3 regions of the Streptomyces sp. NPDC005648 genome follow, and region 1 is predicted to be linked to each of the others. Evidence: riboswitches for the same ligand, from Rfam matches in the RefSeq annotation. Region 1 holds a riboswitch; each other region holds the start of a gene.
What was found. A riboswitch is a leader RNA that binds a small molecule or an ion and turns the genes downstream of it on or off. The one in region 1 is predicted to bind thiamine pyrophosphate.
Positions count from the first base shown of each region.

Region 2: another riboswitch for thiamine pyrophosphate. It lies ahead of thiO (glycine oxidase ThiO); the one in region 1 lies ahead of ABZT17_RS25310 (thiamine ABC transporter substrate-binding protein).
Region 3: another riboswitch for thiamine pyrophosphate. It lies ahead of thiC (phosphomethylpyrimidine synthase ThiC); the one in region 1 lies ahead of ABZT17_RS25310 (thiamine ABC transporter substrate-binding protein).

Region 1 covers NZ_JBEXCS010000046.1:66,895-70,163, reverse strand. Annotated here, with positions in the region: gene ABZT17_RS25315 (iron ABC transporter permease) at 1-138, opposite strand, end outside; gene ABZT17_RS25310 (thiamine ABC transporter substrate-binding protein) at 195-1,310, opposite strand; TPP riboswitch at 1,307-1,414, opposite strand; gene rlmN (23S rRNA (adenine(2503)-C(2))-methyltransferase RlmN) at 1,472-2,578, opposite strand; gene ABZT17_RS25300 (hypothetical protein) at 2,757-3,164, shown strand.
Region 2 covers NZ_JBEXCS010000011.1:46,538-49,806, forward strand. Annotated here, with positions in the region: gene ABZT17_RS08965 (thiazole synthase) at 1-256, opposite strand, end outside; gene thiS (sulfur carrier protein ThiS) at 260-460, opposite strand; gene thiO (glycine oxidase ThiO) at 457-1,611, opposite strand; TPP riboswitch at 1,609-1,720, opposite strand; gene ABZT17_RS08980 (FAD-dependent oxidoreductase) at 1,889-3,085, shown strand; gene ABZT17_RS08985 (Rv2175c family DNA-binding protein) at 3,150-3,269, shown strand, end outside.
Region 3 covers NZ_JBEXCS010000030.1:59,307-62,575, reverse strand. Annotated here, with positions in the region: gene ABZT17_RS19295 (YibE/F family protein) at 1-1,404, opposite strand, end outside; TPP riboswitch at 1,746-1,942, shown strand; gene thiC (phosphomethylpyrimidine synthase ThiC) at 1,935-3,269, shown strand, end outside.

The DNA.
Region 1 (3,269 bases):
GTGCCGGATGTCGGACTGGGTGACGACGTCCAGGAGCCGGCCGAACCGCCAGGTCCCGTCCACCTTCAGCCCGCGCGCCACGATCGCGGCGACGGGCCAGGCGAAGAACACCGCGAAGAACGCGACGGGCAGGGCCATCAGCCCGAGCCGCGCCGCGTTCCCGCGCGAGACCCTGGTCCTGGAGGGCCGGGGCGCTACCTCAGTACGAGCGACGTCCACGACTTGACCCACTGGTCACGGTCGGCGGCGATCTTCGTCGGCGCCATGGTCTCGGGGTCCTTGGCCGCGGGACCGTACTCGGTGAACTCCTTGGGCACGGCCGCCCCCTGGACGACCGGGTAGACGAACATGTTCAGCGGCATGTCCTCCTGGAACTCCTTGCCCACCAGGAAGTCGATGAAGGCCTTGCCGCCCTTGGTGTTCTTCGCGTTGCTCAGCAGCCCCGCGTACTCGATCTGCCGGAAGCAGGTCCCGTACGACACTCCCGTCGGCGCGGTCTTCGGGCGCGGGTCGGCGAAGACGACCTCGGCGGGCGGGGAGGAGGCGTAGGAGACGACGAGCGGGCGGTCCGCCTTGGCCTTCCTGCCGCCGGCCGAGCCCGAGAACTCCTCGTTGTAGGCCTGCTCCCAGCCGTCGACGACCTTGACGCCGTTGGCCTTGAGCTTCTTCCAGTAGTCCTGCCAGCCTCCCCCACTCTCGGCTTCGCTCGAGCGGGAGGTGCCCCCATCGCCGTACCGGGCGGCGGTGCCGAGCAGGAAGCCGAGGCCGGGCGAGGAGGTGGAGGCGTTCTCGGTGACGAGGAGGTTCTTGTACGCCGGCTTGATCAGGTCGTCGAACGACTGGGGCGGGGTCAGCTTGTGCTCGCTGAAGTAGGCCTTGTCGTAGTTGACGCAGATGTCGCCGTAGTCGATGGGGGTGACCCGGTGCTTGTCCTGGTCGACGCGGTAGGGGGACAGGATGGCGTCGGCGCCCTTGGCCTCGTAGGACTGGAAGAGTCCGTTGTCGAGGGCCCGCGAGAGGAGGGTGTTGTCGACCCCGAAGAAGACGTCGCCCTGGGGGTTGTCCTTGGTGAGGATCGCCTTGTTGACGGCCTGTCCGGCGTCGCCGCTCTTGAGGACCCTGACCTTGTAGCCGGACTGCTTCTCGAAGTCGGCGAGGACGTTCTTCGAGACGGCCCATGAGTCATGGCTGACGAGGGTGACCGTCTTGGAGCCGCCGGCCGATCCGCTGCCGCCGGACCCCGACCCGCACGCGGACAGCGTGACGAGACCGAGGCCGACGACGGCAGCCGCATACTTCTTGATGTTCACGGTGATGACCGAACTTCCTACCCAGAATGACCTGGGCGAGGTTCAGAGGGTCTGCGGCCCGATCGCCGCACTCTCAGCGCTGTCGCGCTCCCCTGTCGGATATGAAGATGTCGTACGAAACGAAGACGTGCGAACGAAGATGTGCGTATGACCCGGTCAGGTTACCGCTCGGTGGCGGCGAGCTGTCCACAGGCCCCGTCGATCTCCTGACCACGGGTGTCCCGGATGGTCACCGGCACACCGTGCGCGGCGATGGCCTCGACGAACGCCTTCTCGTCCGCCGGCCGGGACGCGGTCCACTTCGAGCCGGGGGTCGGGTTGAGCGGAATGAGGTTGACGTGCACCGGCTTGCCCCGGAGCAGCCGCCCGAGTCGGTCTCCGCGCCAGGCCTGGTCATTGATGTCGCGGATGAGCGCGTACTCGATGCTCAGCCGCCGTCCGCTCTTCTCGACGTACTCGAACCCGGCGTCGAGGACCTCGCGCACCTTCCACCGCGTGTTCACGGGGACGAGGGTGTCGCGCAGCTCGTCGTCCGGGGCGTGCAGCGAGATGGCGAGCCGGCACTTGAAGCCCTCGTCGGCGAACCGGTGGATGGCCGGGACCAGTCCGACGGTCGAGACGGTGATACCGCGCTGCGAGAGCCCGAGCCCGTCGGGGCTGGGGTCGGTGAGGGCTCGGACGGCGCCGACCACGCGCTTGTAGTTGGCGAGCGGCTCGCCCATCCCCATGAAGACGATGTTGGACAGCCGCGCGGGCCCGCCCGGCACCTCTCCGTCCCTGAGCGCCCGCATCCCGTCGACGATCTGATGCACGATCTCGGCGGTGGACAGATTCCGGTCGAGACCGGCCTGTCCGGTGGCGCAGAACGGACAGTTCATACCGCATCCGGCCTGTGAGCTGATACACATGGTCACCCGGTCCGGGTACCGCATCAGCACGGACTCGACGAGCGTCCCGTCGAACAGCCGCCACAGCGTCTTGCGCGTGGTCCCCTGGTCGGTCGACAGATGCCGTACGACGGTCATCAGCTCGGGAAGCAGCGCCTCCCGCAGCTTGGGGCGCGCCGCGGCCGGGATGTCGGTCCACTCCGCCGGGTCGTGCGCGTAGCGCGCGAAGTAGTGCTGCGAGAGCTGCTTGGCGCGAAACGGCTTCTCACCGATCTCGGCAACCGCCTCCTTGCGCTCGGCAGGCGTGAGATCGGCAAGATGCCGCGGCGGCTTCTGGGCTCCGCGGGGGGCGACGAATGTGAGTTCTCCGGGCTTAGGCATGGCTGTACCAGTGTCGCAGATCGCCGCGCCTCTCCTTCCCGGTCGTCGGGGCGGGGGTGTAGCGGGCTACACCCCCGATCCGGGTGGAGGGTTCCTCGTGGTGGTGGCGGAGCGCCGGGATCGTAGGGGGCACACAGCGCCACGCATACGGCGCCACGTCTTTCGGAGGAGACCGTCCATGGCCGCCAACCGTCGTCGCCGACGTCGTATCACCACCCTCGCCACCGCCGCGGCAGCCGTCGCGCTGACCGCCGGGCTCGTGACCGGCTGCAATCCCGACGACGTCGACAACTCGCTGGACTGCGCCCGGAACTACGACACCATCGCGGACAGTCTGAAGGCGATCCACGAGGCCGGGCGGGACGCGGCCGCCGACCCCTCGCGGACCGACGAGTCCATCGACACCATCGAGAAGAACCTCGACAAGATCGACGCCAAGGCGGACGACGGCAAGGTCGGCAAGGCCGTGGACGACCTGAACCGGGCCGTCGCCGACTACAACAAGGCCGTCCTGAACGGGGAGAACCCGGACTCCTCGAAGATCGACGAGGCGGCCGGCAAGCTGAAGGACGTGTGCACCTCGTGAGCCGCCAGGGCGTGTTGCGAAAATCCCGTCGTCCGCCCGGAGGGCGGGCCGGGCAGCGTCATGGGGTCCCCCCGCGCGAGGTTGTTCGAGCGTGGGGGAGCGTGC
Region 2 (3,269 bases), on a different contig from region 1:
GGGCGGTGAGGACGGCCTCGCCGGCGGTGAAGCAGCCGGCCGTGTTCGGCAGCACCCGGATGCCGAGCCGGTCGAGGACGGACAGCACGGAACCGTGCACCGACGGGTCCACCCGGCGCATGGCGACCGTGGTCAGCTCGGTGCCGGACTCGACGAGCGCCCGCTCCAGCACCTCCAGGCTGGGGGCGCCGCCGGTGCCCATGATCAGGCGGGACGTGAAGGACGTACCGCCGAGGACGAAGGGGTCGTCGGCCATGGGTCAGCCTCCTTGGACGGCGGTCAGGACCTCGACGCGGTCCCCCTCGGAGAGGGGTGTCGCGGGCCACTGGGCGCGCGGGACGACGGTCTCGTTCAGGGCGGCGGCCACTCCGGAGGGAGCCGGGGTCAGGGCGCGCACGACGGTGTCGAGGGCCGTGCCGGGGGCGAACTCCCGCGCCTGACCGTTGACGGAGATGTTCATGCCGGCTGCTCCACGCGGGTGAAGCGCCTCGGGGTGAACGGGCGGGCCACCTCCGGGAGGTCACCGGTGGCCAGGGCGTGCGCCAGGGCGTCGCCGGTGACCGGGGTGAGCAGCACGCCGTTGCGGTAGTGGCCGGTGGCCAGCAGCAGGCCGTCCAGCCCGCTCGGGCCGAGCAGGGGCGCGTTGTCGGGGGAGCCCGGGCGCAGCCCGGCCCGGGTCTCCGTCAGGGGCAGCTCGGTGATGCCAGGGACCAGCTCGTGCGCGTCGCGCAGCAGCTCGTACACCCCGCCCGCGGTGACCGTGGTGTCCCAGCCCAGCTCCTCGCTGGTCGCGCCGATCACCAGCTCGCCGTTCTCGCGCGGCACCAGGTAGACATGGCTGCCCCGGACCACCGCGCGCACGGTACGGCTCAGGAAGGGCGCGTGGCGCTTCGGCACGGTCAGCCGCAGCACCTGCCCCTTCACGGGCCGTACGGGCGGCAGGACGTCGTCCGGGACGCCCGGCAGCCGCCCGCTGAGGCTCCCCGCGGCCAGTACCACCTGGCCCGCGCCCAGCTCGGTGCCGTCGGCCGTGGTGACACCCGCGGCCCGGTCCCGTACGACCTCGAAACGCTCGGCCCACACCCGGTGGAAGACGACCCCCGCCCGTTCGCACGCGGCCACGAGCGCGCCCGCCAGGCGCCGCGGGTCGATCTGGTGGTCGCCGTCGGCCCTGAGCCCCCCGCGCACGCCCGGCGCGAGCATCGGCTCCAGGCGCCGGCAGTCGCGCCCGGACAACCACTCGGACTCCAGCCCCGACTGCCGCTGCAGCGCGTGCAGTTCGCGCAGATGGGCGCGGTCGTCGGCGTCCAGGGCGACGGCGAGGGTGCCGCACCGCCGGTAGCCGAGGTCGTGGCCGGTGGCGTCGGTGAGCTCGGCCGCGAAGTCGGGGTAGCGACGGGCCGAGGCGAGGTTCAGACCGAGCAGGGTCTGCTCGCCGTAGTGCAGCTCCGTGACGGCGGCGAGCATCCCGGCGGCCACCCGGGCGGCCCCGCCGCCCGGCTCCGGGTCCACGACGGCGGTGGCGAACCCGCGCTGCGCGGCCCGCCACGCCGTGACCAGGCCGATGATCCCGCCCCCGACGACGAGGACGTCTGACGTACGTGACGACATGGGCGTCCAGCCCCTCCCTTCGCCGGCATGACCCGGATCAGGTTCGTACGGTCGGAGGCCGCCAGCCTCCCTCTCAGCCCGGTGCGTCCGGGCTCCCGCGAGTGCTTGTACGTCGGCCACCCTAGCCCGAGCCCCGACGCTCGGTAAGGGAGCCTCCGGCCGCCTCGTCGCTCACCGGCGGTGTGCAACAGCTCACGGAGCACGACCCCTGACTGACAATTTGTCAGTTGTCTATGGTGATCAGGTGAGCGAGCAGACGACGCAGTCTCAGCGGCGGGTGGTCGTGGTCGGCGCGGGCATGGCCGGCGTACAGACCGCGGTGGCCCTGCGCGAACAGGGCTTCCAGGGCACCGTCACCCTGATCGGCGCCGAGCCCCACCAGCCGTACGACCGGCCACCGCTGTCCAAGGCCGTCCTGCTCGGCAAGTCGGAGGGCTCCGCCTTCGACGTCGACTTCGAGGCGCTCGGCATCGAACTGCGGCTGGGGCGCGAGGTGCTGGGCGTGCGCCCCGGCGAGCACGAACTGGACACCGAGGCCGGACCGGTCCCGTACGAGGTCCTGGTCCTCGCCACCGGCGCCGAACCCATCATGCTGCCCGGCGCCGAGGGGGTGCCCGGCGTCCATCTGCTGCGCACCCTGGACGACGCCGAGCGGCTGCGGCCCGTGCTCGCCCGGCAGCACGACATCGTGGTCGTCGGCGCGGGCTGGATCGGCGCCGAGTTCGCCACCGCCGCGCGCGAGGCGGGCTGCGCGGTGACCGTGGTGGAGGCCGCCGACCGGCCGCTTGCGGGCGCCCTGCCCGCCGAGGTGGCCGCGCCCATGGCCGCCTGGTACGACGACGCGGGCGCCGTGCTGCGCACCCGCGCGCGCGTGGAGCGCGTCGAACCCGGCGCGGTCGTCCTCGACGACGGCACGCGCGTGCCCGCGGGCGCCGTGGTGGTCGGCATCGGCGCCCGCCCCGCGACCGCCTGGCTGGCCGGTTCCGGCATCGCCCTCGGGGCCCACCGCGAGGTCGTGGCCGACGACCGTCTGCGCACCTCGGCACCGGACGTCTACGCGGTCGGCGACTGCGCCTCCTTCCCCTCGGGCCGGTACGGCGAGCGGCTGCTGGTCCACCACTGGGACAACGCCCTCCAGGGCCCGCGCACGGTCGCGGCGAACATCATCGGCGAGGCCACGGGGGAGCTCCCGGTGGTCTACGACCCCGTCCCGTACTTCTGGTCCGAGCAGTTCGGCCGCTTCGTCCAGTACGCCGGCCACCACGCGTCCGCCGACCGGACCGTCTGGCGCGGTGAGCCGTCCGGACCCGCCTGGTCGGTCTGCTGGCTGCGCGAGAACCGCCTGGTCGCTCTGCTGGCGGTGGGCCGGCCGCGCGACCTGGCCCAGGGACGGCGGCTGATCGAGGCCGGCACCGCGATGGACGCGGAACTGCTGGCGGACCCGGCGAGGCCTCTGAAATCGGTCACGGCGTGACACTTCCCCCCTGGTCGGACGGTCCCGACTTCCGACTGTCAGTGCCGGATGGCAGGCTTGTCCCGTGACCGAGATTGACGCAAAGATCGATGCTCTCGTCCCCGCCTGGCTCACCGTGCCCGACATCGCCGAGCTGCTCGGCATCGACGTGGTGCGTGTGCGGCAGCTGATCAAGGAGGGTCAG
Region 3 (3,269 bases), on a different contig from region 1:
AGGTCCTCCAGGTCCTCCAGGCGCTCCAGGCGCCCCGCCAGGGGCTCCAATCGCTGCCGTGGTCGTCGTAGCAGGCGTCGCTCCCACCACTGCGGTGGTCGTCCCCTGTCCCGGTCGGTCCGCGGAGACCACCAAGGCCGCGAGCAGCGTCGTGACCGGTACCGAGGCGACCAGGCCGATCGAGCCCACCAGGGTGCGGACGATCTCCTCCGCGACCAGCTCGCTGTTGGCGACCGTGCCCACACTGCTCTGCGCGATGGAGAAGAGCAGCAGCAATGGCAGAGCGGCACCCGCGTAGGCGAGCACCAGGGTGTTCACGACGGACGCGATGTGGTCGCGGCCGATGCGGATGCCGGCCCGGTACAGGCCGCGCCAGCCCGTGGACGGGTTCGCCTCGTGCAGCTCCCACACCGCCGATGTCTGGGTGACCGTCACATCGTCGAGGACACCCAGCGAGCCGATGATGACGCCCGCGAGCAGCAGACCGCTCATGTCGATCGACGGATACAGACCGTGGATGAGGCCGGTGTTGTCGTCGGTGTTGCCGGTGAGCGCCGCCCAGCCGATGAACAGCGAGCCGAGCACACCGATCAGCACCAGCGAGATCAACGTGCCCAGGACCGCCACGGAGGTCCGTGCCGACAGACCGTGGCACATGTAGAGGGCGATCAGCATGATGGCGCTCGACCCGATCACCGCCACGAGCAGCGGGTTCGAGCCCTGCAGGATCGCGGGCAGAATGAAGAAGTTGAGGATCAGGAAGCTGATCGCGAGCGCGACCAGTGCCATCACGCCCCGCAACCGGCCGACGATCACGACGGCGACCGCGAAGATACCGGCGAGCAGCGCCATCGGGAAGCGCCGGTTGACGTCGGTGACCGAGTACTGCAGGTCCTTGGGGGCCGAGGGCTCGTAGGCCGCCACGACCTTCTCGCCCTCGTGCAGCTGCCGGGACTGGTCGGGCTGCACGATCTCGGTGAACGTACGGCCCTTGTCCTTGCCGCTGTCGACGCGGACCGTCGCCTTCTTGCAGGCGTTGTCGGACAGTTTCTGGGGGGAGGAGCTCCCACCGACGGACGTATCGCCGGTCGAGCTTCCGCCAGAAGCGTTGACGGACTTGCAGCTCACGCTCACGACCTTGGTGACGGTCGCCTGCTGGGTCTGCCGGTCGAAACCCACCCCCGTGCGTTGATGCCCCGGGGCCCCACCTGGCCACAGCATCACAAGCCCGACCACGACGGCCGCGGCGAACGGGATGAGGATCGCCGCGATGACCTTGCGCAGATGCTTGGAGACGGGTGCCGCCGGGCCATGGCTGTGACTGTGGCCGTGGCCGCCCCCGGAGCCGGATCCATGACCGCTGTGCCCCTGAAGGCCGTGCCCTTGGGCGCCGTGTCCTGGCACACCGTGCCCATCTCCGTGCCCATGGTCTGCGTGCGCGTGCTCTCCCTGCGCATGACCGAGGTGCCCAGGACCGGCATGCCCAGGACCCGCGTGCCCAGGACCGGCGTGCCCGGAGCCCGAGGGCCCCTGCCCGCCGCCCTGTTCGTACGTGTGCCCATAGCCGTGCCTCTGCTCGTAGCCCGCGCCGGGAGCGCGGCCGTCGGCGCTTCCGGGGCCGGGCCGGCGGGGCGGCTCCGGTGGCGGATACGGGGGCTGATGCGTGGTGGTCACCGCCCGATCATCGCAAGAACGACAGGGGCCCTCTGTTCAGCGCGCCCGAATTGACGCTAGCGTGGAGGCACCTTTGCACACGCGGGAGCTCGGAGCACCGGGCTGAGAGGGCGCTGACCTCCGTCCCAGCGATGTTTCACGTGGAACATCACCGAACTCGGGTGATGTTCGCCACGGACCACGAAACATCGACAGATGGAAGCCGCTGCGTCGACCGCTGAACCTGTTACCGGGTAATGCCGGCGTAGGGAGTAGGTCTCATGACCATCAAGGACGCACGCACGCCTGCCTCCACTCAGAACGGCGAGGCCGGGAAGTCCATCGGCTGGCACAAGGCGTACGTCGAGGGTTCGCGCCCCGACCTGCGGGTGCCGGTCCGCCAGGTGCATCTCACCAACGGGCAGTCGGTCACGCTCTACGACACCTCGGGCCCGTACACCGATCCGCTTGCCGAGACGGATGTCCGTCGGGGCCTCACTCCGGTGCGGGAGAACTGGATCATCGCCCGCGGTGACACCGAGGAGTACGCGGGCCGCCCGGTCCGTCCCGAGGACGACGGCATCAAGCACACCTCTCCGCGGGGAGGCGACCTGCGCAACCTCGACGCGGTCTTCCCCGGTCGGCCTCGCCTGCCGCGCCGAAGCCGGGACGGCGGGGCGGTGACGCAACTGGCGTACGCACGTCGGGGTGAGATCACGCCCGAGATGGAGTTCGTGGCCGTACGGGAGAACGTCGCGCCGGAAGTCGTACGCGAGGAGATCGCGGCGGGCCGTGCGGTGCTGCCGGCGAACGTCAATCACCCGGAGATCGAGCCGATGATCATCGGCAAGCGGTTCCTGGTGAAGGTGAACGCCAACATCGGCAACTCCGCGGTGACGTCCTCCATCGAGGAGGAGGTGGAGAAGATGACCTGGGCGACCCGCTGGGGCGCCGACACAGTCATGGACCTGTCCACCGGCCGCAACATCCACACCACCCGCGAATGGGTGCTGCGCAACTCCCCCGTCCCCATCGGCACCGTGCCGCTCTACCAGGCCCTGGAGAAGGTCGACGGCCGTGCCGAGGAACTGACCTGGGAGATCTACAAGGACACGGTCATCGAACAGGCCGAGCAGGGCGTGGACTACATGACCGTCCACGCGGGCGTCCGACTGCCGTTCGTGCCGCTCACCGCCAACCGCAAGACGGGCATCGTCTCGCGCGGAGGCTCGATCATGGCGGCCTGGTGCCTCGCACACCACAAGGAGAGCTTCCTCTACGAGAACTTCGAGGAACTCTGCGAGATCCTCGCCGCCTACGACGTCACGTATTCGCTCGGCGACGGTCTGAGGCCCGGTTCGATCGCGGACGCCAACGACGAGGCACAGTTCGCGGAGTTGAGGACGCTCGGGGAACTCAACACGATCGCCAAGCGTTTCCACGTACAGACGATGATCGAGGGCCCGGGACATGTCCCGATGCACAAGATCAAGGAGAACATCGAACTTCAGCAGGAGATCTGCGATGAAGCCCCGTTCTATACGCTCGGCCCGCTGACGACGGACGTCGCGCCCGCGTACGACCACATCACCTCGGGCATCGGCGCCGCGATGATC